Regions from separate parts of the Streptomyces sp. NPDC007901 genome, predicted to be linked through region 2. Evidence: riboswitches for the same ligand, from Rfam matches in the RefSeq annotation. Region 2 holds a riboswitch; each other region holds the start of a gene.
What was found. Region 2 has a riboswitch for cyclic di-AMP ahead of ACFZDK_RS01075 (transglycosylase SLT domain-containing protein). Riboswitches for the same ligand answer to the same signal wherever they lie in the genome.
Positions count from the first base shown of each region.

Region 1 (9,464 bases), 230 kb from region 2:
GGCGGGGCCCCACAGATAGCCGGTGCCCCCGACATGCCTGCCGTCCTTGACGATCGGGTCCCGCCACCAGGAGGGGAACGAGACCGCGACCGGCGGGGCCTGCGCCTCGGGCGGGGCGTCGGCGACGGCCTGGGCGGCCAGCGGGTCGGGGTCGGGGGCACCGCGCCGCCGCGACCAGTACCCGGCGCCCGCCAGCAGCAGGGAGAGGACGACCGCGAACGCCAGCACCTGGCCGTTCCTGATCATCGTCAGCAGCACTCCGCAGCCGACCAGCGCGAACAGCACGGCCGCCAGGGCCTGGCCGTCGACCCGGCCGGTCAGCAGCTTGCGGACCTCGTTCTCCTCCTCGTCCTCGTACGGCACGAAGAGCCAGGCGAAGCCGTAGAAGAGGAGGCCGATGCCGCCGGTCGCGGCCAGCACGGCCAGGGTGATGCGGAAGATCACGGGGTCCAGGTCGGTGTGGCGTCCGAGTCCCGCGCACACGCCCGCGATCATCTTGTGCCGGCGATCGCGCCGGAAGCGCGGGGACGCCTCGTCGACCGCGGACTCGTCGACCGCGGTCGCGCCCACGCCGGTGGCGTCGGCCCCCGCCGCGGCGGGCGCGGCATCCGACGGCCCGGTGCCCGGGGCGGGCCGCGGGCCGGGGCCGGGTCCCGGACCCGTCGCGGCGTGCTCGTGATCAGTCATGAGTCAATGGTGACGGCCGGGGCGCCGCGACGGCAGTCGGGATGACCCTGGCCGAACCCTGAAATCGGCCCCGAGTCCGCGCCGGGAAGCGTTCGAACGACGCCCTGGGGCCAGCTACGGGGAAACGAGAGGGTCTGTCGCGGGGAAATCCGAAGATCAGGGGAGTCTCCGGGGTCGACCCTGATGCCCCGGGACCCCGTGCGTGTGAACATCGAGGGCATGCCGGAAGCCGCAGCAGTGCCCCTCGACGACCCGCGGCCACCGCGCAAGCTCTACCGCAGCAGCGACGGCCGCTGGCTCGGCGGAGTGGCGCGGGGCCTCGCCGGGCATCTGGGCCTGCCCGTGGTCTGGGTCCGGCTCGCCTTCGTCGGCCTGTTCATGGCCAACGGCCTCGGCGCGCTGCTGTACGCCGCGTTCTGGTTCTTCGTGCCGCTCGGCGTCGGCGGGGTCGGCGGCCAGAAGCCGCCCTCCCTGGTCGCCACCGAGACCTCGGCGGACGGCAGGCGCCGACTGGTCGCGCGCAAACCGGACAAGGGACAGATCGTCGCGCTGCTCCTCATGGTCGTCGTGTCCATGGTGTTCGTGGGCAGCGTCAACCTGACCAGCGGCGCCAAGGCCTACCTTCTGCCCCTGGTCCTGGTCGCCGCCGGTGTCGCCCTCGTCTGGCGCCAGGCGGACAACGCCCGCCGGGCCCGCTGGGTCGAGGTCGGCAGCCGGCGCCGTACGCTCTCGCTGCTGCGCGCGGGCTTCGGCGTGCTGCTGGTCACCGCGGGCGTCTCGGGCGTCTTCGTCATGCAGGGCTCCGCCGCGCACATCGGAGCGGTCCTGCAGGCCGCGCTCGCCGTCGTCGTCGGCATCACGCTGCTCGCCGGTCCGTACCTGGTGCGGATGACCCAGGACCTCTCCGAGGAGCGGCTGATGCGCATCCGCGCCCAGGAGCGCGCCGAGGTCGCCGCCCATGTCCACGACTCCGTGCTGCACACCCTCACCCTGATCCAGCGCAACGCGGAGAACGCGAACGAGGTGCGCCGCCTGGCCCGTGCCCAGGAGCGCGATCTGCGCACCTGGCTCTACAAACCCGAGGGCACCGGCAAGGACGAGGCCGACGAGCCCGCCACTCTCGCCGACGCGGTCCGGCGCAGTGCGGCGGAGGTGGAGGACAAGCACGGCGTCCCCATCGAGGTCGTGGTGGTCGGGGACTGCCCGCTCGACGAGCGGACGGCCGCGCAGATGCAGGCCGCGCGCGAGGCGATGGTCAACGCCGCCAAGTACGGTGGCGAGGGCGGCGCCGTCCAGGTCTACGCCGAAGTCGAGGGGAAGACGGTCTTCGTGTCCGTCCGCGACCGCGGTCCCGGCTTCGACCTCGACTCGATACCCGCCGACCGCATGGGTGTCAGAGAATCGATCATCGGCCGCATGGAGCGCAACGGCGGCACGGCACGGCTGCGGTCCGTACCGGGCGGCGGCACAGAGGTCGAGCTGGAGATGGAGAGGGCGGAGAAGACGTCATGAGCGACGCGACCGAGGCGAACGGCCCGGCGGAAGGCACGGAGAAGCCCGGGCGCCGGGTGCGCGTGGTCCTCGTCGACGACCACCGGATGTTCCGTACGGGCGTCCAGGCCGAGATCGGGCGGACCGAGCAGACCGGCGTCGAGGTGGTCGGCGAGGCCGCCGACGTCGACCAGGCGGTCACGGTGATCACCGCGACCCGGCCCGAGGTGGTCCTCCTCGATGTGCACCTGCCGGGCGGCGGCGGGGTCGAAGTGCTGCGCCGGTGCGCCCCGTTGATGGCGGACGCCGAGCAGCCGGTGCGCTTCCTCGCGCTGTCCGTGTCGGACGCGGCGGAGGACGTGATCGGCGTGATCCGCGGCGGCGCCCGCGGCTACGTCACCAAGACGATCACCGGCACCGACCTGGTCGACTCGGTCTTCCGGGTCCAGGAGGGCGACGCCGTCTTCTCCCCGCGGCTGGCCGGGTTCGTCCTGGACGCCTTCGCCTCCACCGACGCCCCGCCGGTCGACGAGGACCTCGACCGCCTCACCCAGCGCGAGCGCGAGGTCCTGCGCCTGATCGCGCGCGGCTACGCCTACAAGGAGATCGCCAAGCAGCTGTTCATCTCCGTGAAGACGGTCGAGTCCCATGTCTCGGCGGTGCTGCGGAAGTTGCAGCTGTCCAACCGGCACGAGCTGACCCGCTGGGCGACGGCACGCCGCCTGGTCTGAGGTCCCAGGACGTCCGCCCGGCCGCGGGTGGTCGCTCAGACCACCCGCGTCGCCCCCGCGAACGGCATCTCGTCGATGGGTGCGATCCGCACCGGCGCCGAGGGGTTGGGCGCGTGGATCATCTGGCCGTTGCCGATGTAGATGCCGACGTGGCTGATGCCCGAGTAGAAGAACACCAGGTCGCCCGGCTGGAGTTCGGAGCGGGAGACCCGGCGGCCGGCGTTGATCTGGGCGTAGGTGGTGCGGGGGATGGAGACGCCGGCGGAGCGGTAGGCGGCCTGGGCGAGGCCCGAGCAGTCGAAGGCGTCGGGGCCGGTCGCCCCCCAGACGTAGGGGCTGCCGAGCTTGGCGTAGGCGTAGGAGACGGCGGCCGCGGTACGGGAGTCGGAGGCGGCGACGCTGCCCTGGCTCAGCGGGGCGCGGGCGTCCGGGGCCGAGCGGGAGGCGCGTCCGGTGCCGTCCGAGGAGGTGACGGCCGCCCGCTGCTGCGGCGACAGCCGGTTAAGCAGCTGTCGGGCCTCGCCGAGCTTGCCGTTGATGGCGGTCTTCCGCCGCTTCAGCTCGGCCTGCCGGGACCGCAGCGAGGTCAGTTCGACGTGGGCCGCGCCGCGCAGCTGCTCGATCTCCCGCAGCTGCCGGCGCACCCGGGTCACCGCACCGGCCTGCCGGTCCCCGGCCCGCTCGGCGAAGGCGGCGTCCTCGAGGTACTGGTCGGGATCGCTGGACAGCGCCAGCTGCCACGCCGGATCGATACCGCCGTCGCGGTACTGCGCGGCCGCTATCGAGCCGAGGGCGTCCCGCGCGGAGTTGAGTTTCTCCTGCCTGCGGGCGGTCTCGTCCTGCAGCGACTTCAGCCGCCGCTGGGCCGCGTCGGCCTTCTCCTTGGTCGCGTCGTACTTCTCGGTGGCCACCTCGGCCTCCTGGTACAGCTGGTCCACCTTGGCCTTCACCTGCGCCGGTGTCAGTTGCGGCTCGGCGTGTCCGATCCCTTCGAAGCCCGTCGCGGTGGCCGCGCCCGCCAGGGCGAGGGTGGCGGCCGTGCGGGCCGTATGGCCGCTGAGCGAGCGCTGTCGGGGCTTGCGGTGCACTGCCACCTGGACAGTCACGTCCTTTCGTACGACCGCCGTCTCGTCCGTGAGCACGCCAGGGGGAGCGCGCGGGGGCCGCGGGGGAGCGGAGGACGCGTCCGGCGGCGGCCCGCACAGGGGGAGCGGACCGCCGCCGGACCTTCTCGGCGGTGGTGTCCGACTGCCGCCCCTGGCCCGGGCGGCGGTGGGGAGTCGGTCACCTGGGGGAGGACGCTAGGCCCGGATGTGTCGGCTTGGTAACGCGATGCGCGGAATTGGCGTGACAGGATCGTTACCGACCGGTATGTGACGGGGATTCCGGTCCGGAGCCGTCGGCTTCGCAGGGCCGGATGACCGAAGCGGCGGTTCCGGGGCTGGCGGGGGCGGTGGGGTGCTATGGGGTGCATATATGCGGTCCCGGGGGAGGGGGCCGGTGACCGGGGTGCCAGGGGGCCCTGATTAGGCTCCGGGGCCATGGACGTACTCATCCATCTCTTCGTCGGCCTGCACATCATCGGCATCGCCGCGCTGCTCGGCGGCTTCCTCACCCAGATGAAGGCGATGGGCCAGGGCACGGCCCGGTTCGTCCCCGGGATGCTGCACGGCGCGTTCACCATGCTCGCGACCGGGGTGATCCTGGTCGGCCTCAACGAGGCCGACGACCACCACGTCAACACCGTCAAGATCGGCGTGAAGCTCGCGCTGCTGATCGTGATCCTCGGTCTCGTCTACGTGAAGCGGGACGACGAGAAGGTGGAGAAGGGCGCGTTCGGCCTGGTGGGCCTGCTGACCATGGCGAACATCTTCATCGCCGTGCTGTGGACCTGATCGCCGTGCTGTGGTCCTGACGGTCAGGAGACCTTCCTGAGGGCGGCGCGCTCGGCCGCCGCCGCCCCGGCCGCCACGACCAGCCAGGCCGCCACCGCGACCCAGACCAGCACCTGCCCCGGCCCCCTCAGCCACGGGATGTCGAGAGCGGCCTCGGTGGACAGCATCGCCGTGGCCGTCATCCCCATCGGGAACACGGTCGCCCAGCGGCGCACGTCGTAGCGCAGCCGGGGCCGTACCGCCTCCGCGACCAGCAGGACGGCGTACCAGGCGAGGTCCAGGACCAGCAGCGCCACCGTCACCGTGCGCAGCACGCCCCGGTCGTCGTCGTTCCACAGGTACAGCCGCGCGCTGTCGGCGGCCAGCAGCTTCGCCCCGGCCAGCGCGGAGATCGCGAGCGCCCCGCCCGCGATCCACTGGTCGCCGGCCCCCTCGAGGACCTGCCGCCAGTCGAAGCGGGCCAGGGCGAACCCGTACAGCACCAGCCCCAGCCAGAACAGCACCAGCGCGGTGTGCGCGAGCCAGGCCGCCGTCAGGGCCGCCGCCAGCGTCGCCGCGAGTGCGGCCAGCCCCTGTGTGGCCACACAGTCCAGGAACACCGCGTCGGGCATGCGCCGCGTCCAGTGCCGTACGACGAGGATCAGCAGCGGCGGCCACAGCACCGCCGACAGTGCCAGCAGGGCCTCGGCGAGGGTCTGCCGGCCGAGCGCCGAGAACCGCGTCCCCAGCACCGTCGTGGCCGCCACCGCGGTGAGCGCGCCAGGCGTCCGCGCGTCCGTCAGCCAGCGCCCGCGGTCCACCAGCAGGCGTGCGACGAAGTCCACGGCCAGTCCCGCCCACGCCACGCAGGCCAGCACCAGCGCGATCCGGGACAGGGTCTCGGCCCCCGTGAGATGCAGAGCGACCGACACGATGGCGGTGGCCACCACGGCGGCCCCGGCCGCCGGCGGACGCTGCGCCCACCAGGCACGGAGGGGGGACTTGCCGGACATGTCGCCGATGCTAAGGAGCATCACCGGTGGTGCGGCCGGGGCACGCGCGCGAGGAGCGTGAAAACCGCGCGGGCGCGGGACAGCGGCGGGGGCGCGGGGCGCCCGGGGGTGGTGGGGTGAGGGCGGGTGTGGGGGAGTGGCCGGGGGCGCCCGAGGCTCGGCGACGTGCGCCCCCGGCCTCCGGCCCCTGCCCCCGTCACCTCAAGCCGGTCGCACCACGCTGTGGATGATCGACTCGCCGCCGTAGTAGATCGACTCCTCCCGGACGTACGCGCCGGGCTTCGGGGCGTGGATCATCATGCCGTTGCCGATGTAGATGCCGACGTGGCTGACGTCGTCGTAGAAGAAGACCAGGTCGCCGGGCTGGGCGTCGGCGAGGGAGACGGTCGTGCCGGCGTTCACCTGGTCGTAGGTGGTGCGCGGCAGGGAGACGCCCGCGGCCTTCCAGGCGGCCTGCGAGAGCCCGGAGCAGTCGTAGGAGCCGGGTCCGGTCGCTCCCCAGACGTACGGCTTGCCGATCTGCGCGCGGGCGAAGGCGATGGCCTTGGCGGCCTTCGTGGCGTAGGAGGAGTCGGAGGCGGAGGACGAGGAGCCGCTGGAGGACGACGTCGACGACGAGGACGACGAGGTGTCCTGCTTGGCCGCGGCAGCGGCGGCCGCCTGCTGCTTCGCGAGCTCCGCGGCCTTGCGTGCCGCCTCCTCCTGCTTCTGCTTCTCGATCTCCGCCAGCCGCGCCTTCTCCTGTGCCGTCAGCTTGGAGAGCAGCTCCCGCGCGGAGGCCAGTTTCGTCTGGACGGTGGTCTTGGCGGTCTTGAGGTCGTCCTGCGTCTCGGTGAGCGTCTCGAGGCTCTTGGCGGCCTCCTGCCGCTTCTTCATGGTCGCGGACTGCTGGGTGACGTAGTCGTCGACCGCGTCCTTCTGGCGCGAGGTCAGCCGGCTCATCAGCTGTGTCTGGTCGAAGTAGTCCTGGGGACTGTCCGCGAGCAGGAAGGTCGCCGTGTCGGGGGCGCTGGCTCCGGTCCGGTACTGGGCCGCGGCGAACGACCCCAGTTCCTCACGCGCCTTGTTCAGCCGGTCCGTGCGCCGGGCGACGTCGTCGAGCAGGGTGTCGACCTGCTTGTGCTGCGTACCGGTCTTCTCCTTGGCCGCGTTGTACTTCTCGGTCGCCGACTCGGCCTGCCGGTAGAGGTCGTCGACCTTCTTCTCCACCTCCTCCATGCTCGGCTTGCCGTCCGCGGAGGGCGCGGCGTTGGCCGTCTGCGAGAGCAGGGCCACGGAGGTGAGGGCGGCGGTGGCCAGGGCGGGGGTGCGTATGCCTGCTACGCGCGTTCCCGAGGGGCGGGACTTGCGGTGCGACGCCAACGGAGGCGACTCCTTCCATGTTCCGCCTACCGAGTTAGCTGTCGGGTTCGGGCGGGTGGTTCGGAAGGGTTGCCCTACGGTCCCTCCCCGGACGGGGAGTTGGGACCGATTCACCCCAAGGTCGGTGTGGGTCCCCGGCTCCGGACGCGCGAAGGCGTCCCGGACTCGGCGGAGGCCGTACGGCCCGGCGACGTTCGCCGGTGGGTGTCGTACGGCCTGTCCGGCACGCTAGCCAACTCGTGTGGCCCGTGTGAAGGTTGATGTGCGATATGCCCGATACATTTTCGTGACCTTGGGGTTCGGGCTCGTCCGGCCCGGAAGGTTCGAGCTGGTGTGGGCGATTTGCCGGGATCGGTGCGGCGGCTTTCGGTCGCTCGTGGTCGCTCGGAGCCGCTCGTGCCGTGCGCCGACCGGCCGTGACGGAGGGAATCCGTGCGGTCACCCCGGCGAGTTTTCGGGGTGGCGGCCGGTTGTCGGTGGGGCGGCCTAGACTCGGAGAGCGATGAGCAGCCTCTTTGACGACAGCTTCCTGGCGAGCCTCCAGCCCCCGCGCGGCCACGAGGAGGAACCCCCGCCGCCGCCCGAGGACGAGCACGTACCGGAGCCGATTCCGGACGACCTGTTCGGCGGGAAGTTCGACGTGCCCCCGGACCGGGACACCCACTACCGCGACGGCGCCCCCCGCCCCGCCCTGGACGCGGCGGCGCTCCTGGACGGGCTGAACGACAACCAGCGGGCGGCGGTCGTGCACGCCGGCTCCCCGCTGCTCATCGTGGCCGGCGCCGGCTCCGGCAAGACGCGCGTGCTCACCCACCGCATCGCCCACCTCCTCGGCGAGCGCCACGTCCACCCGGGCCAGATCCTCGCGATCACCTTCACGAACAAGGCCGCGGGCGAGATGAAGGAGCGCGTCGAGCAGCTCGTCGGCCCGCGCGCGAACGCGATGTGGGTGATGACCTTCCACAGCGCCTGCGTGCGGATCCTGCGCAGGGAGAGCAAGAAGCTCGGCTTCACCTCCTCCTTCTCGATCTACGACGCGGCCGACTCCAAGCGCCTGATGGCCCTGGTCTGCCGCGACCTGGACCTCGACCCCAAGCGCTACCCGCCGAAGTCGTTCAGCGCCCAGGTCAGCAACCTCAAGAACGAGCTGGTCGACGAGGAGGACTTCGCCGCCCGCGCGAGCGACGGCTTCGAGAAGACCCTCGCCCAGGCCTACGCCCTCTACCAGTCGCGGCTGCGCGAGGCGAACGCCCTCGACTTCGACGACCTGATCATGACGACGGTCAACCTGCTGCGCGCCTTCCCGGACGTCGCCGAGCACTACCGCCGCCGCTTCCGGCACGTCCTGGTCGACGAGTACCAGGACACCAACCACGCCCAGTACGCGCTGGTCCGCGAGCTCGTCGGCACCGTTGACCACCCCGTCGACGTACCGCCCGCCGAGCACGACCTGCCGCCCGCCGAACTGTGCGTCGTCGGTGACGCCGACCAGTCGATCTACGCCTTCCGGGGCGCGACGATCCGCAACATCCTCCAGTTCGAGGAGGACTACCCGAACGCGACGACGATCCTCCTGGAGCAGAACTACCGCTCCACGCAGACGATCCTCTCCGCCGCCAACGCGGTCATCGAGCGCAACGAGTCCCGCCGCCCCAAGAACCTGTGGACCAACGCGGGCGCGGGCGCGCAGATCACCGGCTACGTCGCCGACACCGAGCACGACGAGGCACAGTTCGTCGCCGACGAGATAGACCGTCTGACGGACGCGGGCGAGGCGAAGGCCGGCGATGTCGCCGTCTTCTACCGCACCAACGCCCAGTCCCGTGTCTTCGAGGAGATCTTCATCCGCGTCGGCCTGCCGTACAAGGTCGTCGGCGGTGTCCGCTTCTACGAGCGCAAGGAGGTCCGGGACGTCCTCGCCTATCTGCGGGTGCTGGCCAACCCGGAGGACTCCGTCCCGCTGCGCCGCATCCTCAACGTCCCCAAGCGCGGCATCGGCGACCGCGCGGAGGCGATGATCGACGCCCTCTCCCAGCGCGAGAAGATCAGCTTCCCGCAGGCGCTCAAGCGCGTCGACGAGGCGTACGGCATGGCCGCGCGGTCGACCAACGCGGTCAAGCGGTTCAACACGCTGATGGAGGACCTCCGTACGATCGTCGAGTCGGGCGCCGGACCGGCCACCGTCCTCGAAGCCGTCCTCGAACGCACCGGCTACCTCGCCGAGTTGCAGGCCTCCACCGACCCGCAGGACGAGACCCGGATCGAGAACCTCCAGGAGCTCGCCGCCGTGGCCCTGGAGTTCGAGC
Region 1 covers NZ_JBIBKW010000001.1:440,623-450,086, forward strand. The annotation lists gene ACFZDK_RS02245 (PspC domain-containing protein) at 1-687, opposite strand, end outside; gene ACFZDK_RS02250 (PspC domain-containing protein) at 907-2,199, shown strand; gene ACFZDK_RS02255 (LuxR C-terminal-related transcriptional regulator) at 2,196-2,909, shown strand; gene ACFZDK_RS02260 (NlpC/P60 family protein) at 2,945-4,003, opposite strand; gene ACFZDK_RS02265 (hypothetical protein) at 4,451-4,804, shown strand; gene ACFZDK_RS02270 (tellurite resistance/C4-dicarboxylate transporter family protein) at 4,828-5,796, opposite strand; gene ACFZDK_RS02275 (NlpC/P60 family protein) at 5,998-7,158, opposite strand; cyclic di-AMP (ydaO/yuaA leader) riboswitch at 7,167-7,339, opposite strand; gene pcrA (DNA helicase PcrA) at 7,661-9,464, shown strand, end outside.
Region 1: it holds a riboswitch for cyclic di-AMP, as region 2 does, so the genes downstream of both, ACFZDK_RS02275 (NlpC/P60 family protein) here and ACFZDK_RS01075 (transglycosylase SLT domain-containing protein) in region 2, are expected to answer to the same signal.

Region 2 (9,464 bases):
GCGGTCAGCCGCGGCGCCCCGAGACTCGGCGCCGGATACGTCTCCTCGGTGCGCGGCCTGTACTTCACCGGCCTGCCCGCGGCGGCGTCGTACGGCCCGGTGATGCGGTTCGTGTGCGGCACGGAGTTCGCCTCGCCGCGCCTGGCCAAGCACCTCGCGGCAGCCCACGCCTGACCTGCGGCGGCGCCAACAGACATGTCCCGGCGTCCAGTTCGGCGCCACCGCCGTCCCCGTCGAACCGGAGTCCGAGCCGCCGGGCGTCTTTCACCACACCCGTCCCCGTCCGACCGGTGCGGTCACCTCACCACAAACGTAACGGGCCCCACTGACAACGACCCCATCACGGAGGCGGCGGCCGCCACTTGAGGCCGAAACGCACAGTGAGTCTCAGGGCCGTGCTGTCCGTATTCTCTGATCATGGTCGCACCCCTCCCGTACTCACTGATCGCCACCGACCTGGACGGCACGCTGCTGCGCGCCGACGACACCCTCTCGGACCGGTCGCTCGCCGCGCTCGCGCGGACCGGCCGGGCCGGCGCCCGGCACCTCGTGGTGACCGGCCGCCCCGCGCCGAGAGTGCGCCCGCTCCTCGACGACCTCGGCAGCACGGGACTCGCGGTCTGCGGTCAGGGCGCGCAGGTGTACGACGCCGGTGCGCAGCGTCTGCTGTGGTCGGTCACCCTGGACCGGGAGCTGGCGGAGACCGCGCTCGGCAAGATCGAGGCCGAGGTCGGCCAGGTGTACGCGGCGGTCGACCAGGACGGCGTGGACGGGCTCACGCTCATCGAACCGGGCTATCTGATGCCCCACCCCACGCTGCCGGCGCTGCGCGTGGGCCGGCGCGACGACCTGTGGTGCGCGCCCATCAGCAAGGTGCTGCTGCGCCACCACACCCTGTCCGACGACGAGCTGGCGGCGACCGCCCGCGCGGTGGTCGGGTCGCTCGCCACGGTCACCATGTCGGGGCCGGGAACCGTCGAACTCCAGCCGTGCGGGGTGACCAAGGCGACCGGGCTGGCGCTGGCCGCCGACCATCTGGGGCTGCGCCCCGAACAGGCCATCGCCTTCGGGGACATGCCCAACGACATCCCCATGTTCGACTGGGCGGCCTACGGGGTGGCGATGGCCAACGCCCACCCCGAACTCAAGGCGGTGGCCGACGAGATCACCTTGTCGAACGAGGACGACGGCATCGCCGTCGCCCTCGAAAGACTGTTCCCGTAAGGCCGTTGTGCGCCATTGAGCGACTCGGGCCGTCCCAAACGTCGGTGATCAGTAGGCGCCGTGGACGTTGTCGATCGAGCCGTACCGCGCGGCGGCGTAGTTGCAGGCGGCGGTGATGTTCGCGACCGGGTCGTAGATGTCGAACGACGTGCCGTCCACGTGGTAGGTCTTGAACGTCGGGTCGATCACCTGGAGCAGGCCCTTGGAGGGAATGCCCTTGGCCGCGTTGGAGTCCCAGAGGTTGATGGCCTGCGGGTTGCCGGAGGACTCGCGGATCACGTTGCGGTAGATGCCGTTGTAGGTGCCCGGGATGTGCTTCTCCGCCATGATCGCGAGCGACTCCCGGATCCAGCCGTCGAGGTTGTTCGGGTACCCGGCGAGGGTCGTCGAGGGCGTCGTGGCGGTGGTGGTGGAGGCGACGGCAGCCGAGGCGGTGGTCGCCCCGATGAGCGGGAGGGCGAGTACGGCGGCGCCGGTGCCGACGACGGCGAGCGTGCGGACGATGCGGTTGCGGCGGGGGCGGCGGTTCTGGGCGGCAGCAGACATGGCGAAGTTCCTCTCCGTCGCCTGCGAGGTGAGCTGTCGGGTTCGGGCCCGGGGAGTGCCCGGCCGCACCGCCCTAAGGCGAGGCGACTTCACCCCTAGCCGTTCCGGTACGACGTCCGTCGATCACATCGATCACGTCGGTCGCCCGGTCCGGCGGCTTACCTGGTTCCCCCGCTCCTGCCGTGCGAATGGACTCGTCAATGGGTCACGACGGGCGGCGGCAGGATTCGGCGTCCGCCCGGCGAGCGGGAACGTATGCGAGAGCACATGTCCGGAACAAGTGTCAGATTCACATAAAGAACTGATTGACCTTGATCTGTGACGTATGTGCTGCTTGATCCTTTGCGGTTGCCAAGCCTCAACTCGCCCGCAGGGAACGGGAAGGAAGGGTCGCCTTACGGGGTATGCGGCATTCGGACCCGCGTGACCTACTTCACGAAACCGCAATCGAGTCAAATCGGACATGAGGGATTTCCTGGAATCCGCTCCTCTCTGGGTCGGGCGGAAAGTGCACCCATTGCCATTCGCGCACAATGCCCCTTTAGGGGCGGGGAAAGTGACCCACGTCACGGGTGATTTCGCATGTAGTCCGACTTTTTATATTGCCGATTATTTCGGACTTTAAGTGCGAATGGTGATAGAAGGGTCATCGATCGCGTGCGCCTCCACCGCACGTGCCACTCCGGGCGCATGGCCGAGCGGTTGGCGCCGACGACTCCCACTGCCCCCGATCCGCCCCTGTTGCTCGCGACTGATGGCAGGAGGGGCTGCTGTCGACGGGTGCGTGATCCTGGTCACGTCATCCCGGATGGCGGGCCGGTCCCCTTCGGTGCGTGCGTGTCCGTCGTGAGGCGGAACCCCCGCCGCGTGGCCGGTCGTTGTCATGGTGAATTGTCCGCGGTGCTGGGAGGTGCCGAAGATGGCGTCGGTGTCGTCCGTGCGGGGGTGTCCGCTCGTTGCGGTCGGCGGGTGCCACGCGCGCGTGGGGGCGATGGTCCGCGGGTCCGGGAGGGCGGAGGTCCTCGCGGGTGATCTTGTGGACGCGCGAGGGTGTCCAGGCGGGCATGATGTGCCCCCGTCGGCTTCGGCCGGTGGCGGAAGGGGTACCCCCGGGCAGGTGATGTCGACCGGAGAAGGCGCGGTGGTTCCCCGGCGGGGCTCTGTCGCCGGACCCGGACCCGGCGGTGCCGGCCAGGGACACGGCCTATGCCGCGGTTCGGGACAACTGTCGGCACTTCCTGTTAAGTCAGTGGATGTCAGATCGTATCGGCTGATCAAAAACATACCGGTCGTGATCCGATAGCGCCCGGGGTGTAACGGTGGGCGCCCTCGGTGATCGAAACCTGACCGGATACGCTGACTTGAGTGATGGCAGCGACCTATCGACAAACCGTGTAATCGCCAGTGGACACCAGCAGACAGGAGACCCCTCGTGACCGTCGGGCCGTTCGGGCTGAGCGTGCGGGACCAGGCTCTGGAAGCCGATGTCCAGGCCGGATTGACGGCTGTCGAGGAGGGCTTGCTAGAGGCCACCAAAAGTGAGGTCCCCTTCATCACGGAGGCCGCGCAGCACCTCGTGCGCGCGGGCGGAAAGCGGTTCCGCCCGCTGCTGGTGATGCTCGCCGCGCAGTTCGGCGACCCGTACGCGCCGGGTGTCGTGCCGTCGGCCGTGGTCGTCGAGCTGACCCACCTGGCCACCCTGTACCACGACGACGTCATGGACGAGGCGTCCGTGCGGCGCGGTGTCGACAGCGCCAACACCCGCTGGGGCAACTCGCTCGCCGTTCTCACCGGTGACTTCCTCTTCGCGCGCGCCTCCCAGATCCTCGCCGATCTCGGTCCCGAGGCGGTGCGCGTCCAGGCCCTCGCGTTCGAGCGGCTGGTGACCGGCCAGATCCTCGAGACGGCAGGCCCGACGGACGGCCGCGACCCGGTCGACCACTACCTCGACGTGCTCAGCGGCAAGACCGGCTCGCTGGTCGCGGTCTCCTGCCGCTTCGGCGCGATGCTGTCCGGCGCCGACGAGACGGTCGTGGACGTCCTCACCCAGTACGGCGAACGGCTCGGCGTCGCCTTCCAGCTCGCCGACGACGTCCTGGACATCGCCTCCGACTCCCACGAGTCCGGCAAGACCCCGGGGACCGACCTCCGCGAGGGCGTCCCCACTCTGCCGGTGCTTCGGCTGCGGGAGCGGGCGGCACGCCTGGCGCTCGCCGAGGACGTCGCGCTGTGCGAGCTGCTGGACTCCGACCTCACGGACGACGTGCGGCTCGCGGAGGCCCTGGCGGCGCTGCGGGTGCATCCGGCGCTGGAGCAGGCGCGCCGGGACACGGTCCGGTACGCGGAGGAGGCGCGGGCCGCGCTGGCCCCGCTGCCGGAGTGCGACGCGAAGGCGGCCCTCCTGGAGCTGTGCGACGCGGTGGTGCACCGGGCCGGCTGACACCGCGGGCCGGCCTGGTGCCGGTCCGGCTGGTACCGGTCCACTGCCCGCCCGACCCGTGAGGGCCCGGACTCGGCGGATATGTCTGTGACGCACGTCACATAGCTGGACTGAGTCCAATACCAGATCGGTTCCGTACCCCTCCCCAGAAGCCGACGCAGGGGGCGTCGGCTGACACAGGGGGAGAAAACGGAATCATGGTCATCAACGCAACGCGTCGCAGGACTCTCGCCGCCGCCGCCGTCACCGTGACCGCTTTGGGTGGTGCCGCCGTCCCGGCAGCCGCCACCAGCCACCACACCACCGACTCCGTCGTCCTCGTCGCCAGTCTGCGCGGCGCCAGCGAGGTACCCGTCGCCGGTGGGCCCGCCGTCGGGGACAAGGACGGTGCAGCCTTGGAGTTCATCCAGGTCAAGGGGGACAAGGTGACCGTCGCCGTGACCTGGCGCGGCACCGGCAGGCCGACCGACCTGCACATCCACCAGGGCGCCAAGGGCACCAACGGCGGCGTGAAGATCGACTTCGGGAAGCTGCTGAAGAAGACCAGGGGCCACAGCGTCACCGGAAGCGTCAAGGTCACCGACAAGGCGCTGCTCAAGCAGCTCACCACCGACCCCGGCGCCTTCTACGCCAACCTGCACACCGCCCGGTTCCCCGGCGGGGCCGTCCGTGGCCAGCTGCACGCCGTCAGCACCGTCTCCCACCTCAGGAGCGGCGGCTTCCAGGCCTCCGTCGTCACCGGCAAGCAGATCTACGAGTGCAAGCCGGCCGCCGACGGCAGCTACGCCTTCGCCCAGCGCGACGTCAGCGCCAAGCTCGGCGGCGGCATCCGGCACTCCTTCGTCGCACCCGACTCCGGCACCCCGCAGTGGGTCGCGCCCGACGGCAGCGCGGTCACCGGGGCCGTCGTGACCAAGACACCCAACGGCGACGGCAACGTCCCCGAGCTCGACCTCAAGGCCACCCGGTCCGGCAAGAAGCACGGACTGCTCGCGCACACCGGCGAGATCCTGCGCCTGAACACCGTCGGCGGCGTCGCCCCGGTCGGCACCTGCGCCCCGGGCGCCGTCGTCGGCGTCCCCTACCAGGCGGACTACGTGTTCGTGCAGCACCACTGAGCACACGGCCGAACAGGCCCCTGAACACACCCCGAGCGCACGACTGAGCGCACCGCGCAAGCGGAACCGGAGGCGCCTTCGCCACACGACCCCTACGGGTCGGCGCAGGCGCCTCCACCCTTGTGTCATACCGCAGGAGTACGCGGAGTTGGCTCCCGGGTCTGACGCTTCCCGGCCCCCGATTTGGTGAGATGGAAACCACGGAAATCACCACCACTCACCGATTCGGGTGAGAATGGCGGCTCAGGGTGGGACACGTGCGAGGACGGCCGCCGCCGACGACGGAGGTAAGGCACACATGGCACCGTACGAATCCGACGACAGCACGGGGACCGCGCAGGACGACGACGAGCTGCGCGCCGAGCGCCGGCGCAAGGCCGCACGGTACGTCGTCCCGGTTGCGGTGATGGGCGTGGCCGCGGCCACGATCGGCCTGGTCCCGGCACTCGCCGACTCCGGTGACCCGAATCTGCCGAAGATCACCGCACAGGAACTCATCAACAAGATCGCCAAGTCGGACGTGCAGCAGCTGTCCGGCACCGTGAAGATCAGCACCGACCTCGGCCTGCCCGACCTCGGCGGTCTCGAGAGCAGCCTGCTGTCCGGGGCGACGCAGGGCAGCGGCGACGGCTCGTCCGCCGACCCGACCACCAAGCTCACCGAGCTGGCCTCCGGCACGCACACGCTGCGCGTCGCCGCCGACGGCCCCGAGAAGCAGAAGGTGTCGCTGCTGGAGAGCGGCGCCGAGTACAGCCTCATCCACAACGGCACGGACGTGTGGGGCTACGACAGCAAGTCCAACGAGGTCTACCACTCCACCGCCGCCGACTCCGGCAAGGCCGAGCAGCACGAAACCCCGGCCACGCCCAAGGACTTCGCCGACGAGGTCCTCAAGTCGGTCGACGACACCACGTCGGTCACGGTCGACGGCACCGCCCAGGTGGCCGGCCGCGACGCCTACCGCCTGGTCGTCAAGCCCAAGCAGTCCGGTACGACGGTCGGCGCGATCAGCATCGCGGTGGACGCCAAGACCGGCACCCCGCTCAAGTTCACGCTCACCCCGTCGAGCGGCGGCGCGGCCGTCGTCGACGCCGGCTACACCCAGGTCAGCTTCGCGAAGCCGGCCGCCTCGACGTTCGACTTCACCCCGCCCAAGGGGGCGAAGGTCACCGAGGGCGACGAGACAGGCAAGGGCGGCAAGGCCGACGGACGGGACCAGGGCGGCACGGCCTCCGAGGCGCCCGACCACGGCTCCGCGAAGGGCCTGGAGAAGGAGGGCTTCGACGTCCTCGGCAAGGGCTGGAACTCCATAGCCGTCCTCGACACCGGCAGCAAGGGCGGCCTGCCCACCGGCTCCGCCTCCGGCAGCGGTGACCTGAGCGGCTTCCTCGGCTCGCTCGGCGACCCGGTCTCCGGCAAGTTCGGCAAGGGCACGGTCTTCTCCACCCGCCTGATCAACGCCCTGATCACGGACGACGGCAAGGTCTACGTCGGCGCCGTGGACAAGGCGGCCCTGGTGAAGGCGGCCGACGCGGGGTAGTACAGGCGGCGCGGGTACCGTGCGTACCCGTCGCCGCAGGACGAATCGAGGGAGCCGATGGACCAACCGTCCGCCACGGAGCGGGAGTCGGAGAACTCGGGGAGCCCGGGGGAATCGGATGACCCGGGAGACCCGGGGGACTCGGGAGACGCGGGGGACGGCGTCCCGGCGAGCGAAAGCGTCATCGACACCCGTGGTCTCACCAAGCGCTACGGCGGCGGACAGCTCGCCGTGGACGGTCTCGACCTGACCGTCCCGGCGGGCAGCGTCTTCGGCTTCCTCGGTCCGAACGGCTCCGGCAAGACCACCACCATCCGCATGCTGATGGGCCTGATCGCGCCCACCTCGGGTACGGCCCGCGTCCTGGGCCACCCGATGCCCCGGGCCTCCCGCGCCGTCCTGCCGCACGTCGGCGCCCTCATCGAGGGCCCGGCGCTGTACGGCTTCCTCTCAGGCCGCGACAACCTGCTCCGGTACGACTCCGCCGACCCGACCGCCGACCCGCGCACCCGGCGCGCCCGCGTCGAGGCCGCACTGGACCGGGTGGGCCTGACGGCCGCCGCCGCCAAGAAGGCCAAGGCCTACTCCCTCGGCATGAAGCAGCGCCTCGGTCTGGCCGCCGCGCTGCTGCAGCCCCGCAGACTGCTCGTCCTGGACGAGCCCACCAACGGCCTCGATCCGCAGGGCATGCGGGAGATCCGCTCCCTGGTGCGGGAGCTGGCCGGGGACGGCACGACCGTCTTCCTCTCCTCCCACCTCCTCGACGAGATCGAGCAGGTCTGCACCCACGCGGCCGTCATGGCCCAGGGCCGGCTGATCACCCAGGGCGCGGTCGCCGACCTGGCGGCCGGGGCACGCGGCCGGCTGGCGGTGACCACCCCGGACACCGGGGAGGCGGCCCGGGTGCTCAAGGAACAGGGCGTCGCGGACGTCGTCGTCGCCGAGGACCGGGTGACCGGCGAACCGCCCGAGCGCGATCTCGCCGAGGTGAACGCGGCACTGGTCGCGGCGGGCGTCCGCGTGCGCGGCTTCACCCTCGAACGGGCCTCGCTGGAGGACGCGTTCGTGGCGCTGACCGGGGAGGGCTTCGATGTCGCGGGCTGACGCGGTGGTCGTGGAAGAGGCGGAGGGAACGGTCGTACGGCCCCGCCCGCTGTGGACCCTCGGTCTGCTGCGCAGCGAGCTGGTCACCACCCTCCGGCGCTGGCGCACCCTCGCGCTGCTGGGCGTGCTGGCGGCGGTGCCGGTGCTGGTCGGCATCTCCGTGAAGATCGAGACGAGCGGCGACGGGCAGGTCGGCCGGGGCGGCGGCGAGGGCCCGGCGTTCATCTCGCAGATCACCAACAACGGACTGTTCCTGGTGTTCACGGCCCTGGCCGCGACCCTCCCGTTCTTCCTGCCGATGGCCGTCGGCGTGGTGGCCGGCGACGCGATCGCCGGCGAGGCCAACGCGGGCACCCTGCGTTATCTGCTGGTCGCTCCGGCCGGCCGCACCCGTCTCCTGCTCACCAAGTACGCGACGACGATGGCCTTCTGCCTGCTGGCCACCCTGGTGGTGGCCACCTCGGCCCTCGCCGTCGGCGCGCTCCTCTTCCCGCTCGGCGACCTGACGACCATCTCGGGCACCCAGATCTCCTTCACCGAGGGCCTGGGCCGCGCCCTGCTGATCGCCCTGGTGGTGGCGGCCTCCCTGACCGGCATAGCCGCTCTCGGCCTGTTCGTGTCCACGCTGACCAACAGCGGCATCGCGGCGATGGCGACCACCGTCGGTCTGCTGATCACCGTCCAGATCCTCGACCAGATACCCCAGCTGCACGCGCTCCAGCCGTACTTCTTCTCCCACTACTGGCTGTCCTTCGCCGACCTGATGCGCGACCCCGTCTACTGGGACGACCTGGTCAAGAACCTGGAGCTGCAGGCCCTGTACGCGGCGGTGTTCGGTTCGGCGGCCTGGGCGCGGTTCTCGACGAAGGACATCACCGCGTAGCGGGGCGCAGGGCCTCACCCGACCCCTGGCGTGCTCACACGGACTCGTGGGGGAAGCGGGCCAGGGGTGCCTCCCCGGCGAAGAACTCCTTGGCCCGCGCCAGCGCCTCGGTGTCCTTGAGGACGTCGCCGCGCCCGCTGCCGTTGCCGAGCAGCACCCCGCCGAAGCGCATGCCGAGGTAGGCGGCCGAGTTGTGGAGCAGCCCGGCGTACGGATCGGCGACCGACGGCTCGCGGTCCGCCAGCACGGCCACCCCCCACAGGGTGCGCCCCGCCAGGGTCGCCTTGAAGTCGACACCGGGAGTGCGCAGCCAGCCCGACCAGTAGTCCAGGTAGCGCTTGGTGAGGCCGGACACCGAGTACCAGTAGACCGGCGAGGCGATCACGATGTCCGTCGCCGCGAGGGTGGCGTCGAGCAGCAGACCGGCGTTGGTGTGGAGCGGGGCGCGCACATGGTCGCTGTCGCGCCGCAGGTCCACGAAGTCCGGCAGCGGATGGTCGGCCAGGCTGATCCACTGCTGTTCGACGTCGTCGGGCAGTTGTTCGGCCGCGCGGCGCGCCAGGAGTTCCGTGTTGCCATCGAGGCGCGAGCTGCCCAGCACGAACAGGA
Region 2 covers NZ_JBIBKW010000001.1:208,926-218,389, forward strand. The annotation lists gene ACFZDK_RS01065 (FAD-dependent oxidoreductase) at 1-174, shown strand, start outside; gene ACFZDK_RS01070 (Cof-type HAD-IIB family hydrolase) at 418-1,224, shown strand; gene ACFZDK_RS01075 (transglycosylase SLT domain-containing protein) at 1,273-1,770, opposite strand; cyclic di-AMP (ydaO/yuaA leader) riboswitch at 1,776-1,980, opposite strand; gene ACFZDK_RS01080 (polyprenyl synthetase family protein) at 3,203-4,210, shown strand; gene ACFZDK_RS01085 (CHRD domain-containing protein) at 4,408-5,328, shown strand; gene ACFZDK_RS01090 (outer membrane lipoprotein carrier protein LolA) at 5,627-6,868, shown strand; gene ACFZDK_RS01095 (ATP-binding cassette domain-containing protein) at 6,926-7,972, shown strand; gene ACFZDK_RS01100 (ABC transporter permease subunit) at 7,959-8,855, shown strand; gene ACFZDK_RS01105 (NAD(P)H-dependent oxidoreductase) at 8,890-9,464, opposite strand, start outside.

Region 3 (9,464 bases), on a different contig from region 2:
CACATCCGGCCGGGCCGCGCCGGGCCATGGCGGGGCTCAGCCCGCGTTGAGCTCCGTCAACTCGGCCAGCGGGAGCGTGTGCTGGGTGTGCAGGACCTTCGCGCGCAGGTAGCGGACGTTGTGGGCGGTGCTGAAGACACCGGTCGGGACGCGGTCGCGGACGGTGATCCCGAGGCCACGCAACTGCTCGGCCTTGTCCGGGTTGTTGGAGAGCAGGTCGAGCTCGTCGAGGCCGAGGGCCGACAGCATCTGGGCGGCGGCGGTGTAGTCGCGGGCGTCCTCGGGGAGGCCGAGGGCGGCGTTCGCCTCGTAGGTGTCCAGGCCCTGGTCCTGCAGGGCGTAGGCGTCGAGCTTGTTGTAGAGGCCGATGCCGCGGCCCTCCTGGCGCAGGTAGAGCAGGACGCCACCGCGGTCGGCGATGCGCTCGACGGCCTCGCGCAGCTGGGGTCCGCAGTCGCAGCGGGCGGAGCCGAAGACGTCGCCGGTCAGGCACTCGGAGTGCAGGCGGACCAGCGGGAGGGTGCCCGGGGCGGGGTCGCCGAGGACGACGGCGACATGCTCCTGGCCGTCGGCCAGGCCATGGAAGGTGACGAGCTCGGCGTCGACGCTGTAGCCGTCGTTGAAGCGCAGCGGGACCCGGACGCGGGCGCGCTGGGTGGCGGCGGGGTGGTCGGTCATCGGGTTCTCCAGTGTCCGGGTGCAGGACGGCTGTCCCGGTACGGGACGTCGCGGGCCCTGCTTCAGATTTGAAGCAGATCCACGGCTGGAACCCTACCTCATGCTTTAAATTTGAAGCAACAGATTTCCGTACGGTTTCGCGAATTCCGGGTTCACGAACCGGAACAGGGTGACGACCGCCGCCGCCACGGCACCTCGTCGGACGTCGGCCGCGGGGTCTCGGCCCCCTCCAGCGCCCGTACGATCACCGAGCTGATCTCCTCCAGCTGGTCCACCTGCTCCTCGGAGAGATGGTCGAAGACCGCCGCCCGCACCGTCTCCACATGCCCCGGCGCGGTGCGCTCGAGGACCGCCATGCCCGCGTCGGTCAGCAGGGCGAAGCTGCTCCGCTTGTCCCACTGGCAGTCCTCGCGCCGGATCAGCCCGTCCTTCTCCAGCCGTGTCACGGCGTACGTCAGCCGACTCCGGGTGATCTTCGACTTCTCGGCGAGATCAGTCATGCGCAGCTTGCGCTCCGGCGCATCGGAGAGGTTGGCCAGGATCGAGTAGTACAGATGCGGCATGCCGGCGTCCTGCTGGAGCTGCCGGTCGATCGCGTCCTCCAGGAGGTGCGTCGCCGCGATGTACGCGCGCCAGGCGCGCTGCTCCTTCGAGGTGAGCCAGCGAGTCGTCATACACCCAGTGTAGGTTTGTTTCAAACTTTAACCAAGCGTCCAGTTCACAGCCCGCCGCCGAGAGTGAGCGCGTCCGATGCCGTACCCCCACGTCCTGCTGTCCGCCGCCGTCTCCCTCGACGGCTACCTCGACGACACCGGCCCCGACCGACTGCTGCTCTCCTCCCCGGCCGACTTCGACCGGGTCGACGAGGTACGGGCCTCCGTCGACGCCATCCTGATCGGCGCCGGCACGATCCGCGCGGACAACCCGCGGCTGCTGGTCAACTCCGCGCAGCGGCGCGCGGCCCGGGTCGCCGCCGGCCGCTCCGAGTACCCCCTCAAGGTCACGGTCACCGCGACCGGCGACCTCGACCCGGACGCGAGGTTCTGGCACACCGGCGGCGAGAAGATCGTCTACACGACGGACGAGGGTGCGCGGCGGGCCAGCGGCCTCGGCATCGCCGCCGACGTGGTCTCCCTCGGCGCCGACCTCGACTGGCACTCGCTGCTGGAGCACCTGTACGACGTACGGGGCGTACGGCGCCTCATGGTCGAGGGCGGCGGCACCGTCCACACCCAGCTCCTCCAGCAGGGCCTGGCCGACGAACTCCAGCTCGTCCTCGCCCCGCTCTTCGTCGGCGACCCCAAGGCGCCCCGGCTGTTCGGCCCGGGCGGGTACCAGGCCGGGCGGCTGCGGCTGGCCGACACCCGCCGGATCGAGGACGTCGTCCTCATGCGGTACGAGCCCACCGCCCCCGGCGAGGGCGCGTCGGTGTCCGCCGCGGACCGGGCGTGGCTGCGGCTCGCCTGCGAGCTGGCGGCCGAGTGCCCGCCGTCCCGGACCGCGTTCAGCGTCGGCGCGGTGGTCGTCGCGGCCGACGGCACGGAACTGGCCCGCGGCCACTCCCGGGAGGCCGGCGACCCGGTGGTGCACGCCGAGGAGGCGGCCCTGGCCAAGATCCCCCCGGCCGACCCCCGCCTCCCCACGGCCACGGTCTACACCAGCCTCGAACCCTGCACCCACCGCGCCTCCCGCCCGCACCCCTGCGCCGAGCTGATCCTCCGGGCCGGGGTACGACGGGTGCTGACCGCGTGGCGCGAGCCGGACACGTTCGTGACGGCGGCCGACGGGACCGGGATGCTGCGGGAGGCGGGGGTGCGGGTGCTGGTGCTGGGGGAGTACGAGAGCGCGGCGAAGGCACCGAACGGGCATCTGCTGGGCTGAGCGGGCGTGTGGAGCCGAGGCCCCACGGACCCCATCGGTATCAACCCGTGTGACTCCCCTCCTTCTGATGGCGTATGCTGGTTTCACCGACGCGGGGTGGAGCAGCTCGGTAGCTCGCTGGGCTCATAACCCAGAGGTCGCAGGTTCAAATCCTGTCCCCGCTACTGATGACTCAGGGCCGGAATCCAAGATCGAGGATTCCGGCCCTGAGTCGTACCCGGGCCGTTCTGTGGGGAGCCGTGCCGTGGGCCCTGGAGAGGTGCCGGAGGGCGGGTCCGCAGCCGCCCGCACCCTGGCCCGCCCCGCTGACCGCCGCACCCCTGCACCACCGTCCTCACGGGCGTCGCCGCGCTCTCGCCACCTACGCCGTGCACGCGCGCTTCGGCTTCCTTCCCGACGCCGACGCCCTGACCGAGATCCTGACCGTGGCGACCGTCGCCGTCCTCGCCGTCGGCATCAACCGGATCGTCCGCATCGGCGACCAGCGCCTCGCCCCCGTCCGCGAGATCGCCGAGGCCGCCCAGGAGGGCGCCTTCATCGGCGGCGACCTGTACGCCGTCCGCTGGTGCGCGAGGCCGTGCGGCGCGGCGGGGTCGAAGTCGACGAGGGGTTCGCCACCGCCGTACTCGCCGAACTCCCGCACGGCGACGGCCGGGTGTCCGCGGTGCGGGCGCCAAAGGCCGCGCTGCCGCTCGGGCCGTCGAGCACGCGTTCCCCGGCGGAGCCACCCTGCTGCTGCTGTACACCGACGGCCTCTCCGAGGCGTGGGACGCGCACGGCCGCTTCTACGATCCCGAACGGCGCCTGGCCGGCCGTACCTTCGCTTCCCCCGGCGCCGGTGACACAGGGTCGCCGGACGACCGCCCTCCGCATAACGTCTGAGTCACCATCAAAACGTGTGTGACTCCTGTGCTGAGCAGGAGGCCCGGTCGACTCGACCGTTTTTGACCTGTCGTGGCTGGTAAGTCCATGCTTTGAAAGCTTAATGATCAAGGAGAACAGCTTGGAATCTGACAGCTGGGTCTATTAACGTTCGATAACGCAGCGCGGTCGTCCCAGCCGTCACCCGCGACGGCTCCGCGCGCACGCGCCGAATCCCGCAAGGGAACCGGGGAACCACCACCTTGGGGTGAATCGCACGGCTGCCGCCGGTAGGAATCGGCCGGTATACGCGCGTAGGAGACCTTCCCGCTCCGAACCCGTCAGCTAACCCGGTAGGCGACGGAAGGAAAGGAGTGCGCCCGCGTGGCGTCCAACCGGCCTGCTCCGACAGCCCCGTTCGTGCCCAGCCAGCGTCAACCCGACACCTTCGGCTACGGCAGCTACCGCACCGACGAGGGCCCCTGGGAGGAGTGGAACCCCACCGAGGATTCCCTCACCCAGGTACGCGGCCGGCACCGCGTCGCCAAGCAGAAGGGCGGCGGACTCGCCCGCAGCTCCACGGTGCTCGGCGTCGGCGTCATAGCCGCCGTCGGCGCGGGCGGCATGGCCAGCGCCAACACCGGCAAGCCGCCGGTCTCCATCTCGCTGCCCGACCTGCCGTCGTCCGTCGACTCCCTGCTCGGCGAGGGCGGCGGCCACCAGGCCACCCAGACCGCGCTCAGCAGCGTCACCACCACGACGAACGCCACCGACGCGGACTCCTCCTCGTCCGACGCCGGTGAGGCGCTGCGCAGCCGGATCATCGCCCAGGCCGAGCAGCAGCAGAACCAGCTCGACACCAAGGCCAGCGCCAAGGCCGTGGCCGCCGCCGACAAGGCGGTCTCCGACGCGGAGGCCAAGGCGGTGAAGGCCGCGGCCGCCAAGGCCGCCGACGCCAAGGAGCAGGCCGAGGCCGACGCCAAGGCGAAGGCCGAGAAGGAGCGCCTCGCCGCGCTGGCCAAGCAGTACACGCTGCCGGTCGTCTCGTACACGATCACCGGCACCTTCGGCCAGGCCGGCTCCATGTGGTCCTCCGGCTACCACACCGGCCTCGACTTCGCCGCGCCCACCGGCACGCTCATCAAGGCCGTCCACAGCGGCACGGTCACCGAGGCGGGCTGGGCCGGCTCCTACGGCTACCGCACGATCCTGACCCTGGACGACGGCACCGAGCTCTGGTTCTGCCACCAGTCGTCGATCAGCGTCTCCGTCGGCCAGAAGGTCGCCACCGGCGATGTCATCGGCCGCGTGGGCGCCACCGGCAACGTCACCGGCGCGCACCTCCACCTGGAGGTCCACCCCGGCGGCCAGGCCACCGGCATCGACCCGATGACCTGGCTGCGCAGCAAGGGCCTCAACCCGTAACGGGACACCCCCTACGAGCCACGATCCCCGGGATCCCCGGCGGCCCCGACGACAACCCCCCGGCGTCCGGGCCGCCGGTCCGGTGTTTCCGGCGGGGTGCCCGTGCGCCTGTTTACGAAACCTTCGTACTGCGCCGGGATGGCCTGCCGGGGCGACCCGCGTTGATACAGAGCATGACTGCTCTTCGCAAACTCGGCTCCTCCGACCTCGAGGTCTTCCCGCTCTCCCTCGGCGGCAACGTCTTCGGCTGGACCGCCGACGAGGCCGCCTCCTTCTCCGTCCTCGACGCCTACGCGGCCGCCGGCGGCAACTTCGTGGACACCGCCGACTCCTACACGGCCTGGATCGAGGGCCACCAGGGCGGCGAGTCCGAGACGATCATCGGCAAGTGGGTCAAGGCGCGCGGCAACCGCGACGACATCGTCATCGCGACGAAGGTCAGCCAGCACCCCGAGTACCTCGGCCTGTCCGCCGCCACCATCAAGGCCGCCGCCGACGCCTCCCTGCGCCGCCTCGGCACCGACCACATCGACCTCTACTACACGCACTTCGACAAGCCGGAGATCCCGGTCGAGGAGATCATCGGCGCGCTCGACGAGCTGGTGCGGGCGGGCAAGGTCCGGCACATCGCCGCGTCCAACATCACGCCGGAGCGCCTCCAGGAGTCCCTGGACCTCTCCGACCGCGAGGGCCTCGCCCGGTACGTCGCCCTCCAGCCCCACTACAACCTGGTCTCCCGCGACACCTACGAGGGCCCCCTCCAGGACCTCGCCTCCCGCACCGGCCTCGCGGCGGTCCCCTACTTCTCCCTGGCCGCCGGCTTCCTCACCGGCAAGTACCGCCCCGGCACGACGGTCGACAGCCCCCGTGCGGGCCGCGCCGCCCCGTACCTGGAGTCCGAGCGCGGCCAGAAGGTCCTCGCCGCCCTGGACGAGATCGCCGAGACCCACTCGGCCCCCGTCCCCACGGTCGCCCTGGCCTGGCTGGCGGCCCAGCCCACCGTTGCGGCCCCCATCGCCTCGGCCCGCAGCCTGGACCAGCTCCCGGCCCTGCTGGGGGTGGCGGACCTGCACCTGACGGACCAGGAAGTCACCAAGCTGACGGCAGCCTCGGCCTGACGGCAGCCGCAGCCTCACGGGCACCTCGGCCTGCTCATCCTCCGCCGGTGATTCCCTTCCGCCGCAGCGGCGCCCAGCCGCGGCGGCGGATTCCGGCGGTGCCCACCGGCCGTACCGGCCGTACCCCCGACCCTGGCCCCTCCTACGTCCGGTACGGGTTGTACGACGGGTACGGCACCGCCGTCCCGTACCACCCCGGCCCCCCGTAGGCCGGCGCCGGAAAGCCGGCGTACCCCGGCCATCCGCTCGGTGCGGCCGTCCGGGCCGCGTAGTCCAGGGCCGGGCGTACCAGCTCCCGCCGGTTCCACAGCTCGGCCAGCAGTTCCCGCTCGCGGACCACGAAGTCGGCCCCGGCCCGCCCCCGCTGCCCCCGGCGCCGCAGCAGCGCCAGGGTCGTCGCGTACCCCTCGTACTCGGCGACCGCCCGCCCCGTCGGCTTGCCGAAGTGGTACGCGGCGTACTCCCGGGCCATCTGCCGCGCCCGCATCGACCCGAGGACGAACGGCTCGGCCGCCCCCAGCCACCCCGCGTACACATACGCCGGCAGCTCCTCGCGCACGGTCCGCAGCTCTCGCTGCCGCGTCCAGACGGCCAGCCAGGTCAGCAGCCCGAACATCGGCACCATGAACATGCCGTACACGGCGAAGAACCCGAACTGCCCGAACGTCGAGGACCCGTTCCAGAACGCGTGCATGCTCATCGCGCACAGCAGCCCGCCGACCGGCACCAGCACGCGCCGCGTCCGCTGCCGGTCGGCGGAGAGCGCGGCGAGGCCGAAGCCGATGCCGGTGAAGACGGTGAACAGGGGGTGCGCGAAGGGCGACATGACGATGCGCACGAAGAAGGTCGCGGCGGTCACGGAGGCGATCCCGGTGCCACCGGTCAGCTGGTCGGTCCCGAAGGCCGTACCGAGGTAGAGGATGTTCTCGGTGAACGCGAACCCGGTGGCGGTGACCCCGGCGATCACCACCCCGTCGACGATCCCGGTGAAGTCCCGTCTGCGGAAGAGGAAGACCAGCAGCACGGCGGCGGCCTTGGCCGACTCCTCGACGATCGGCGCTATCACCGTCGCCCCGAGAGTGTCCGCGCTGCTCGGATCCGCGGTGGCCGTCGCTATCCAGCGGGTGGCGAAGCTGTTGGCGACGATGGCTATGAGCGCGGCCGCGCAGGCTCCCCAGGCGAAGGCGAACAGCACGTTCCGCCAGGGCCCCGGCTGGACCCGGTCGAGCCACCGGAACGCGGCTATGAGCAGTGGCACGGGCAGCACGGCGAGCCCCAGCCCGACGAGGAAACCCTCCGTGCCCGTCTGCTCCCGCACCAGCGCGAGGATGACCAGCCCGGAGAGGGCGAGCAGGGTGCTCAGCGCCCCGTACCGCACCCAGCGCCGCTGCCACCAGCGGGGATGCCGCAGACCGTCCCCGGCGGGGTCCGGCGGATACGGCGGACGTGGCGGATACGACGGATACGACGGGTACGGCGGCGGGTAGCTGGCCACGGCATCGACCCTAACGAGGTGACTCCAGTCGGTGCTGCTCGCTCTGCCGCACCCGATGCTGTACGCGACGGAAGAGCAGATCGTTCACCACATGTCCCTTGTCCAGTCCCTGACCCTCGAAACGGGTCAGCGGCCGGTGCCCGGGACGTGGCGCGAAACCGCCCTCGGCCTGTGTGTTCTCGAACTCCGGGTGCGCGGTGAGCACATCGAGCATCTGCTCGGCGTACGGCTCCCAGTCCGTCGCGCAGTGCACGACCGCCCCGGGCCTGAGCCGGGTCGCGGCCAGGTCGAGGAACTCGGGCTGGATCAGCCGCCGCTTGTGGTGCCGCTTCTTGGGCCAGGGGTCGGGGAAGTACACGCGCAGCCCGTCCAGCGAGTCGGGCGTGAGCATCTCCCGCAGCAGGATGATCGCGTCGCCGTTCCCGACCCGGACGTTGGACAGCCCCTGCTGGTCGGCGAGGTTGAGCAGGTTCCCCTGCCCGGGGGTGTGCACGTCCACGGCGAGGATGTCGGTGCCCGGGTCCTCGGCGGCCATCTGCGCGGTCGCCTCGCCCATCCCGAACCCGATCTCCAGCACCACCGGGTTGGCGTTCCCGAACAGTTCGGCGAGGTCGATGACCCGCTGCCCGTCGATGTCCAGCCCCCACTTGGGCCACAGCCGCTGCAGCGCGTCGGCCTGCCCGGCGGTCACCCGGCTGCGGCGCGGCTGGAAGCTGCGGATCCGCCGCTCGAAGTGCGACCCGGCCGGATCGGCCTGCGGGCCGTCGGGAAAGCGCGGCTCCCCCTTGGCCCGGGTGTGCCGGACGGACACACCGGGGGCGTGATGGGAGCCGGCGCCGGGGACGGTCTCGGCGGGCTGAGGGGTTTCGGGGGCATTGAGCGAGTCAGACACAGTGAAGTCGATTTTACGGCCCCCGCCGCGCCCCGGACGGCCTCCTGGGCGGGCTCACACCGAACCCAGCATCTCCAGCGCCCGCCGCGCCACCTCCCGCCCGATCGGCAGCGAGGCCGTCGCCGCGGGCGAGGGCGCGTTCAGCACATGGACCGCCCGGGCCCCCTCCTTGATCAGGAAGTCGTCGACGAGCGTCCCGTCCCGCAGCACGGCCTGCGCCCGCACCCCGGCCGCGGCCCGCATCAGGTCCCCGTCGTCCACGGCGGGCAGCAGCCGTCGTACGGCCGTCGCGAACGCGCGCTTCGACACCGACCGGCGCAGCTCCCCGCCCCCGTACCGCCAGTGCCGCCGCGCCAGGGTCCAGGAGCCCGGCCAGGCCAGCGTGCCGGCCACCTCCCGGGGCCGGACGACGCCCCAGCCGTATCCCTCGCGGGCCAGCGCCGGCACCGCGTTCGGCCCGATGTGCACGCCTCCGTCGATCCCGCGCGTGAGATGCACGCCGAGGAACGGGAACGCCGGATCCGGCACCGGGTACACCAGCCCGCGCACCAGCTCCGGCCGCGCCAGCTCGTAGTACTCCCCGCGGAACGGCACGATCCGCATCTCCGGGTCGTCGCCGGTCAGCCGTGCGACCTCGTCGCAGTGCAGCCCGGCGCAGTTGACCAGCACCCGGCCCCGGACGACGTCGCCACCGGTCGTCCGGACGGCGACCCCGAGTTCCGGCCGCCGGTCGATCCGCTCGACCCGGGCGCCGTAGCGGATCTCCGCGCCCGAGGCCGCGCCGAGCTGCCGCGCGACCCCCACGAAGTCGCAGATCCCGGTGGTCCCCACGTGTATGGCGGCGAGCCCCCGCACCTCGGGCTCGTACTCCCCGATCTGGGCGCCCCCCAGCTCCCGCACCGGTATCCCGTTCTCCCGGCCGCGCTGCACGAGCGCGTGCAGCCGGGGCAGCTCCGCCCGCTCGGTGGCGACGATCAGCTTGCCGGTGACGGCGTGCGCGATGCCGTACTCCGCACAGAACTTGACCATCTCGGCGGCACCCTTGACGGCGTACCGCGCCTTCAGCGACCCCGGGCGGTAGTAGATCCCGCTGTGGATGACCCCGCTGTTCCGC
Region 3 covers NZ_JBIBKW010000025.1:10,483-19,946, reverse strand. The annotation lists gene ribA (GTP cyclohydrolase II RibA) at 37-678, opposite strand; gene ACFZDK_RS46970 (MarR family transcriptional regulator) at 831-1,352, opposite strand; gene ACFZDK_RS46965 (dihydrofolate reductase family protein) at 1,429-2,559, shown strand; tRNA gene ACFZDK_RS46960 (tRNA-Met) at 2,650-2,723, shown strand; gene ACFZDK_RS46955 (hypothetical protein) at 2,921-3,202, opposite strand; cyclic di-AMP (ydaO/yuaA leader) riboswitch at 3,638-3,797, shown strand; gene ACFZDK_RS46950 (peptidoglycan DD-metalloendopeptidase family protein) at 3,805-4,845, shown strand; gene ACFZDK_RS46945 (aldo/keto reductase) at 5,019-5,963, shown strand; gene ACFZDK_RS46940 (PrsW family glutamic-type intramembrane protease) at 6,106-7,458, opposite strand; gene trmB (tRNA (guanosine(46)-N7)-methyltransferase TrmB) at 7,469-8,350, opposite strand; gene lhgO (L-2-hydroxyglutarate oxidase) at 8,405-9,464, opposite strand, start outside.
Region 3: it holds a riboswitch for cyclic di-AMP, as region 2 does, so the genes downstream of both, ACFZDK_RS46950 (peptidoglycan DD-metalloendopeptidase family protein) here and ACFZDK_RS01075 (transglycosylase SLT domain-containing protein) in region 2, are expected to answer to the same signal.